DNA from 2 places in the Hahella sp. NBU794 genome. Region 2 is predicted to be linked to the other one. Evidence: predicted binding sites of a transcription regulator. Region 2 holds the regulator's gene; the other holds the start of a gene.
The links. The regulator FNR, encoded in region 2, switches genes on or off when oxygen is low (the NO sensors DNR and NnrR bind a similar motif). The targets are predictions, from matches to a motif close to TTGATNTANATCAA.
Positions count from the first base shown of each region.

Region 1: the regulator FNR is predicted to act here: its motif matches at 1,118-1,131, upstream of ccoN (cytochrome-c oxidase, cbb3-type subunit I).

Region 1 is NZ_CP192738.1:2,374,664-2,379,138, reverse strand. Features, by position in the region: gene rlmM (23S rRNA (cytidine(2498)-2'-O)-methyltransferase RlmM) at 1-94, opposite strand, end outside; gene ACQYWX_RS10630 (alpha/beta family hydrolase) at 185-811, opposite strand; gene ccoN (cytochrome-c oxidase, cbb3-type subunit I) at 1,368-2,813, shown strand; gene ccoO (cytochrome-c oxidase, cbb3-type subunit II) at 2,833-3,435, shown strand; gene ACQYWX_RS10615 (cbb3-type cytochrome oxidase subunit 3) at 3,441-3,626, shown strand; gene ccoP (cytochrome-c oxidase, cbb3-type subunit III) at 3,619-4,475, shown strand, end outside.
Region 2 is NZ_CP192738.1:5,154,372-5,158,846, reverse strand. Features, by position in the region: gene ACQYWX_RS22525 (sugar nucleotide-binding protein) at 1-827, shown strand, start outside; gene fnr (fumarate/nitrate reduction transcriptional regulator Fnr) at 824-1,603, opposite strand; gene ACQYWX_RS22515 (hypothetical protein) at 1,748-2,764, opposite strand; gene ACQYWX_RS22510 (lysophospholipid acyltransferase family protein) at 3,075-3,797, shown strand; gene ACQYWX_RS22505 (substrate-binding periplasmic protein) at 3,804-4,475, opposite strand, start outside.

The sequences.
Region 1 (4,475 bases), 2.8 Mb from region 2:
GCCGGCAGTAGGCGAGCAATCCGATGGCGGAGTATTTACCGGAGCTTAAAGGGGAGCGTTTACGGGAAGAACTGGTAGGGTATTTTTGCGACATCCGGGCGTTTCCAATCATCAATTCATCGACGCGCCAATGCGCGGCCGGGTAAAGGCCGCTATTGTCGTCGATCCTATCGCCCCGGGCAAATCAGCGAAGCATAAAGGCCAGCGCCGCCTGCGCAGCCGTGCGCCAGTTTTGCTCTTTGGTCAGGCCGGAAGCCTTACGCGGGGCCAGATCATGATTGCCGTCGGGGAGCCAGACCATGGCGCTTTGCTCGTTTAAATACTGCTCCATATTCTCAGAACGGCCGCCAAATGGGTCCCGTTCACCCTGCAGCACCACTCCGGGAAGCGGAATATTCATCAAGTGCTCAGTCCGGAGTTTTTCCGGTTTACCAGGGGGATGAAAGGGATAGCCAAACGCCAGCCATCCCCGCACCCGAGCATCGCCCTCTGGCAAATCAGCCGCCAGCATACTGGCCATGCGTCCTCCCATAGACTTGCCAGCTAGAAAAACCGCCGCATCAGAGGGACAATTCTCCAGCGCCTCCGCAAAGCAGTTTAACAACTTATCCTGACGGTCCGGGGGACGCTTCTTTCCTGTATCGCGACGCTCTTGCATGTAGGGAAACTCAAAGCGCACGACCTTCACGCCGCCGGCGCTGACCTCCTGTGTAATAAAGGACATGAAATCGGAGTCCATCGGCGCGCCGGCGCCATGAGCAAATAAAAGAACTTTCCCGGCCTGTTCCGGACCGTCGACCATAAAGCGCATACGCCCTCCATCTACCAAAAACCAATGCGAAAACTACGATCTGAACAAATATTCATCTTTGCGCGAAGGCCGTCATTATCACGATCTCGCCTCCTTTATTAAAGGAAGGAGTCATCCCATTTGAAATTGACCAGAAATCAGCCAAAAATCATCTATTATTTCTAATAGTTATTTAGGCATTGGGTGAGAGGGATTTCCTGTCCTTTGGTCATTGCTTCACATGCCCTAAGACTTCCCTTGCAGTAAAGTCGAAGACAGACGCTCCCCTTCTGAACTAACGCATCCGCCCTCCGGTTTATAACGCGTTTGATGCATATCAAGCAGGGGAAAAAATATGTGGAGATAATGACTTGGCCAAGCATATTAAGTTGACAGCCCCATTGTGCAACTCTTATGCTTCGGCCCGCTGTCGAGGGGGAGGAAAAAGAGGCCCCTGGTTTCTGGATCCTGAAAGCCTGACATTCGAACTGGGCGACAACTCAAAATTGCAAAAGCATAACGAACTCGCCAGCAGGTTTGCGCCGTATTAATCAACTCAGGGTAGGAATAGTCACTAATGAATACAGTAAGTGCTAACGAAACCTACAACTACAAGGTGGTGCGTCAGTTCGCCATCATGACAGTTGTTTGGGGTATAGTGGGCATGGCTGTCGGCGTGCTTATCGCAGCACAGCTGGTCTGGCCGGAGCTAAATACTCACTATCCATGGTTCCACTTCGGTCGCTTGAGACCACTGCACACTAACGCCGTTATCTTCGCTTTCGGCGGATGCGCACTTTTCGCAACTTCCTACTATGTAGTCCAACGCACCAGTCAGGCTCCTCTGTTCTCCAACGGTTTGGCTAGCTTCACCTTCTGGGGCTGGCAGGCAGTCATCGTCTTGGCCGCCATTACGCTGCCTCTGGGTTACACCACTTCTAAAGAATATGCTGAGCTGGAATGGCCGATCGACATTCTGATCGCGGTTGTCTGGGTGGCGTACGCTATAGTTTTCTTTGGTACTGTCGCCAAACGTAAAAGCAAGCATATATATGTCGCCAACTGGTTCTTCGGCGCATTCATTATTACTGTCGCCATTCTGCACATCGGCAACAGCATGGCGATCCCGGTTTCCGCCATGAAGTCTTACTCCATTTATGCTGGCGCTATCGATGCGATGGTGCAGTGGTGGTGGGGCCACAACGCGGTAGGCTTCTTCCTGACTGCAGGCTTCCTGGGCATCATGTACTACTTCGTACCCAAGCAGGCGGAGCGTCCGGTTTACTCCTACCGTCTGTCCATCGTTCACTTCTGGGCGCTGATCAGCATTTACGTATGGGCCGGCGCGCACCACTTGCACTACAGCGCACTGCCTGACTGGGCGCAAAGCGCAGGTATGGTTATGTCTCTGATTCTGCTGGCTCCCTCTTGGGGCGGTATGATCAACGGCATGATGACTCTGTCCGGCGCATGGCATAAGCTGCGCACCGATCCGGTTCTGCGCTTCCTGGTCGTATCTCTGTCTTTCTACGGTATGTCCACCTTCGAAGGCCCGATGATGTCCATCAAGACCGTCAACGCGCTTTCTCACAATACTGACTGGACTATCGGCCACGTTCACTCCGGCGCTCTGGGCTGGGTTGCGATGATTTCCATCGGCGCGCTTTACCACCTGATTCCTCGTCTGTACGGCCTGAAAGAAATGTTCAGCGTCAAGCTAGTTAACGTTCACTTCTGGCTGGCGACAATCGGCACCGTACTGTACATCGCTGCAATGTGGGTCAACGGCATCATGCAAGGTCTGATGTGGCGCGCAGTTAACGAAGACGGCACCCTGACCTACAGCTTCGTACAAGCGCTGAACGCCAGCTACCCTGGTTACGCTGTGCGCGTCCTGGGCGGCGCTGTATTCCTGACCGGTATGCTGGTCATGGCGTACAACACCTGGAAAACCGTCAGACAAAGCGACGCCAAAGCAATTGATGCGCTGGCGCAAGCTGACTCTGTTCCACACGCTGTTTAACTAAGAGGGAGAGAATTCGATGAATCATGAAGTCGTCGAGAAAAACCTTGGCTTGATGATCCCTCTGATCGTGATCGCAATCAGCTTCGGTGTACTCGTTGAAGTCGTACCTTTGTTCTTTACCAAAGAAGTCACGACCCCGGTTGAAGGTCTTAAGCCGCTCAACGCCCTGCAATTGGAAGGACGCGACATATACATCCGCGAAGGCTGCACAGTATGCCATACGCAAATGGTGCGTCCGTTCCGCGCAGAAACAGAGCGCTACGGCCATTACTCTGTCGCCGGCGAATCCGTTTATGAGCACCCATTCCTGTGGGGCTCCAAGCGTACTGGTCCGGATCTGGCCCGCGTAGGAACGAAATACAGTGACGCCTGGCATCGGGCTCACCTGTTCAACCCTCGCGAAGTGGTTCCGGAATCCAACATGCCTGCTTTCCCATGGCTGTTCACCACTAAGGTGGACCCATCGAAAACTGCGGCCAAACTGAACGCTCTCAGCAAAGTCGGCGTACCTTATACCAAAGAGGACATCGAAGGCGCAGCGGAAATGGTTGAAGGCAAGTATGAGATTGAAGCCCTGGTTGCTTACCTGCAGCAACTGGGTACGGCAATCAAACGGTAAGTTCAATGGATATTAATACTGTCCGCGGGTTAGCCACCCTGTTCATCATGGCGGCGTTCATCGCCTTAGTGGTATGGGCATTCAGCTCCAAACAAAAGAAAACGTTTGATGAAGCTGCGAACCTACCCTTTGAAGATGACGAAGCGGACGCTAAGTCAGTACGCGAAGCGGAGACTAAAAAACATGACTAGTTTCTGGACCGGATGGATATCTTTTATCGTCCTGGGATCAATATTTGGTTGCGCCTGGTTGCTGTGGGTCACCCGCAAAAGCCAGAAGTTCGATACCGAAACCGAGCAGACCATGGGTCACTCGTTCGACGGCATTGAAGAGTATGACAATCCCCTGCCCCGCTGGTGGCTGTTTCTGTTCATGGGAACCATTGTCTTCGGACTAATTTACCTGGTCATTTATCCTGGACTGGGCAGCTACAAAGGCGTTATCGGCTGGACTTCCGCAAACCAGTGGGAAGCGGAAGTTAAAAAGGCGGAAGAAACCTACGCCCCGATTTTCGCCAAGCTGGCGGCTACGCCAATCGAGGAACTGGCTAAAGACGACAACGCCATGAAAATCGGCCAGCGTCTGTTCGCCAACAACTGCGCAGTCTGCCACGGCAGCACCGCACACGGCGCTACCGGCTTCCCCAACCTGACTGACAATGACTGGTTGTATGGCGGCTCCCCAGAGAAGATCAAAGAGACCATCACTGGCGGTCGTAACGGCTCCGCCATGCGCGCCTGGAAGGACGAGATCGGCGAAGAAGGCGTTAAACAAGTCGCCAACTACGTTCGCTCTTTGAGCAACCAGGAAGGCGTTGACGAAGCCATGGCTGCGAAAGGCGCTGAGATATTCGCCGCCAACTGCTTCGTTTGCCACGGCAAAGACGGTAAAGGCAGCCATGACATGGGCGCGCCCAACCTGACTGACGGCATCTGGCTGTACGGCGGCACTCAAGCGATCGTTGAGGCGACAGTCCGCAACGGCCGCGGCGGCGTCATGCCATCCTTCAAGGACAAGCTGGGTGAAGAACGTATTCACCT
Region 2 (4,475 bases):
CCTACGAGCAGTTTCTGATGACCAATGATGCGATCGTGCGAGCAATGAGGGCGATGCCGTCTGCGGATTTCGTGGTTCATGCTGCGGAGATGGCTGACCTGTTCAAGGCGGAGCAGCATCCGGATTTGGCCTATCAGGTTAATGTCTCCGCTTGTGAGGCGGTAGCGGAGGTGGCGGCTTTATGGAAGGCGCCGATTATTCATCTCTCCAGCCATCTTGTTTTCGATGGCGTCAAAAAGAACCCTTATATATCCGCCAACAAAGGACGTCCTCTTTCCGTGTATGGGCGGACAAAGCTGCAGAGCGAACAATGGCTTCAGGAAAACTATAGCAAGCATCTGATCTTGAGGGTGGGCTGGTTGCTGGAGGCTGGCGCTCAAGGCTGGCTGCAGACCATGCTTTCCGCGCTGTCTTCAGGGAAGCGCCTAAACGCCAGCACCGATATGCAGCTGACTCCCGTCGCGGTGGATGATGTGGCGAGAGTCGTAGACGCTGTTATCAAGCAGCTGAGTTGTAATATCTCGGTGTGGGGCGTTTACCATTATGCTGGCGCTGAAGCTGTCACCCACTATGAACTGTTGAAAGCGATTGTGCTGCAGGCATTTGGACAGGAAGAAATGTTGCAGGCCCTGATCGAGAAAAAGGGCGCTGATGTGTTGCCTGGAGTGGCGCTTCCGGCGAATGGCGCGTTAGGTTGTATCAAGCTGCGCAACACCTTTGGCGTCAAGCAGCTTCCCTGGCGTCGTTATCTGCCGGCGTTGATTGAGCAATGTCAGCAGCGTGGCGGCGTAAAACCGGCTGAAAACTGCTTGGAAGAGACCCGTTAACGAGCGTTAAGGGCTGATTCCTTCTGATGCTCCAGACACTTGGTGTCGTGGCGAAGAATTTTCTGCAGTTCGTCCAATTGCAATATCTGAACTTCCCTTCCTTGGACCTTAATAATGCCATTGTTCTGGAAGCGGGTAATGACCCTGCTGACAGTTTCGACGGCCAAGCCTAAATAGTTGCCTATGTCGCTGCGTGGCATAGGGAGTCTGAAGTTTGTGCCGGATAGGCGACGACGGCTAAAGCGTGTCGACAGGGACAATAGAAGCGAGGCAATGCGTTCTTCAGCCGAGTTTTTGCTTAATAGCATAGTGAGCTGCCTGCTCTCCTGAATCTCTTTGCTCATTAATGAGAAAAAGTGGTGCTGCAGGCTGGGGATGTCTGAGGCAAGGTCTTCAAACTTCTCCAGAGGAATTTCGCATACGCTGGTGCGTTCAAGGGCGACGGCGGAGCAGGAGTATTTTTCCATGCTAACGCTGTCCAGACCGATAATCTCGCCAGGCAGATAGAAACCAGTGACCTGTTCCTCGCCTTCCTCTGATACGGTGAATGTTTTGATCGCGCCGCTACGAACTGCGAAGCACGAGCGGAATGGGGTGTGTTGCTCAAAGATATATTCGCCGCGATTGAGCATTTTGCCCTGGCGAATGATTTCTTCCAGGCGATCAATATCTTCAGCCCCGACCGCGATAGGAATGCAAAGCTTGCTCAAATTACATTCGTGGCAGCCTCTGTGTAAGCTAAAAGGAGAGGAGGTTGCTATATGCTTGCTTTCCATCGGTTGCCTCGTGGCTGGATGAGTGAAACTGCTTAAAGAGGCTTCTAGGATAGCCAATAGCTATTTAAAAGCAAATCCCTACAATGGGAAATTTACAGGGAAAACCTGCGCTCGCCTTTGTTTTTACATAGTTTTCACCTTTTGTTACAACTGGGTTTGAGTGTAACGAATTGCTCTTGCTGGAAGCTCGCTGTTGTCCAGAGTTTTGTAGTAGTCGTCCAACTGTGTGGCGTTGCGCAACTGGTAATGTGGTGTGTAAGAAAATGCGCCCAACCCAACGCCATGTAGACAGCTGACTCCCTGGCTAATCAAGCCTGTCCAAGGTAGTGCGAAAAAGTCCTGCGTGATAGGAATAAACGATGCGGACTTAATACGCCGCTTGAAATCTTTTAGCGCCGCTTCCAGGCCTGCTGTGCCGGCGAATTCCATTTTATGGCCGGAGAGTAGGATGCCTTGCGGTCTCTCTGTCAGAATTTCCTCAAGGTGCTCGGATAGTGCGGTGACGGTCGCAGGAGTCACTTTCAGGCGCAGATAAACGGCTTTGAAGTCGAATGCCCGAATGGTCTGCAGCCAATCCCTAAGACTCTCAATAGGGAAGGACTGTGCGTATTCACCAGGATCATTGATGCAGACAATGTTAAAGCCCAACCCTTTAATCAGGGCTAGCGCTTCCTCGGAGTCAGGGCGAGCGTCCAGCTCGATAACATGGCGCGCATCGGCGTCGAAGTTTAGTTTGAACTCCCTGCCCAAATAATACATCACCTGAGTCTGCGCTGCGGGAGTGAGCTGGCGGACCAGATCGCCGAACCAATGCAGGTACTTAACCTGGCTGCCGGCGGGAAGGTTTTGCTTGAGTAGTCTCACTTCTTTCACGACATAGTCGATGTACTTCTGCAAATTAGCATTCATGGATGGGAGTCTGCGGGTGTAATTTTCCGCACTGACAAGTGTATTAAAGCAAGGCGCCTGAACGCTCAGTGCGAACCCGCCTTCATAATATCGAGCCAGAGAGCTGTTGCGATAATCCGCCTCATAGGCTCCCTCGTCCAAGGCGCTCCAGTTCTCACTGGAGAACTCTTTAGGGGGGGAGTTGAGCAAATAAACCCAGCTATCATTACCCCCATTTTGTTTCGCTTGTTCGACAACCTTTCCAACTGGCATATTGGGTCTCCAACCAGGTAAGAAAACATCTGCGCGCGTTTGACCATCATTGTCAGCGATTTTGCGCGCGCGCCTGCTGTCACACTTGTTGGCAAGTGGATCCCCCCTCTCTCCATGCTCAGTGTATCTAGCTCCCGAAAGGGAGTCTTGATATTGATCAAGGGGTGAGCGGGTGGCTGTCTGAGAGGGTGTACTTTAGTCGCAATATCCCTCAAACAATGGGTTTCTGGGACGTTGAGGGATAACATTCATTGCAGCTTTGGGCGGGGAGTTGATATCCTTTGCGGGCATTGAAAAAAGGCGGGCAAAAGTGCAGGCATTTCAGCTATTTCGGTCTTTCGTTTTTTACATTGGGTATGCTTGGGGCGTCATCATCACATCTTTGGTTGGGATGCTGATTGGTCCTTACGTCAATTTTGAAAAGCGTTACTACATCGTCTCCCGGTTTAATGTGTTCGCACTTTGGTGGGCGCGTGTTGTCTGTGGCATACGTTATGAGATCGAAGGGCTGGAGAACATTCCAAAGACGAGCTGTGTGGTTGTCAGCAATCATCAGAGCGCTTGGGAGACTTATTTGCTAGGCGTTATATTTCGTCCTCAGTGTACTGTGCTTAAGCAAGAGTTGATGAAGGTTCCGTTTTTTGGTTGGGCGCTGAAGAGATTGAAGCCTATCGCCATTGATCGGAGTAAGCCGTCAGCGGCGCTTAAGCAATTGCTTAAGCAGGGAAAGGAGCGTCTGACCTCAGGGTATTGGGTTGTAATTTATCCTGAGGGGACACGCGTTCGCCCTCGGCAGGTTGGTAAATACAACAAGGGCGGCGCTTTGTTGGCCGTCAGTGCTGGCGTTCCTTTGCTGCCTATAGCGCACAACGCTGGAGATTGCTGGCCTGCCGGCAGTATTAGCAAGCGTCCAGGCTTGATAAAGGTGAAAATCGGCGCGCCAATTGAAACCAGCGGCCGAGCTACTGACGAAGTTCACAAGGAAATGGAAGAGTGGATAAGGCGGACTTCAGCCGCCTTAAGCCAGGCGTAGAGCTCTCTATTTGTAGTTTGAGTACACTTTGTCCAAATAGCCTTCAGTACGCATCTTATCGAGCACTTTGTTGAGGTGCTCAATGCTTTCGTCAGGTGTGTCCTTGTTCATCGCCAGATATAAACTGGTGTCTCTTATGGTAAAGATAGGTTTGATGTCGGAAACTCCGGCCAGCTTGGCGTAGTAATAGCCTGATGCGGTGCTGGAGATCCAGAGATCAACTTGTCTTTGCTGCAGTCTCTTTGGGTTGAGGCTGTCATCTTCCAGCTCTGAAGCGTTGAAGCCGTTGTTCTTCAAAAACTGCGCTCTGGAGTCATCCTTGTAGCAGCCAATCAAATAGGGCTTGGCGTCTTCTACAGAGTTTATTTTGATTGTTGTGTCATTCCTTGCGAAGAAGACCCAGTCATTCTTGGCGAGGGGGCCGACCCACTTGAACAGCGGTTTGCGCGCGTCAGTCAGTGTAGTGCCGAATACGCCACGAAATTCCTTGCGTTGTGCAAAGTTGTAAGCGTAATTCCAGTTTCTGAGCTTCATGCGGTAGTCGTAACCCGAGCGTTTGAAGAGCTCTTTTACAATGTCTACGTTGATGCCGCTGATAGCGTCAGCTTTGTGTTCGTACTTGTGGTCTTCCTCGCCCATATTAAAAGGCGGGAAATTTTCCGTGACCAGGTTAAAGGT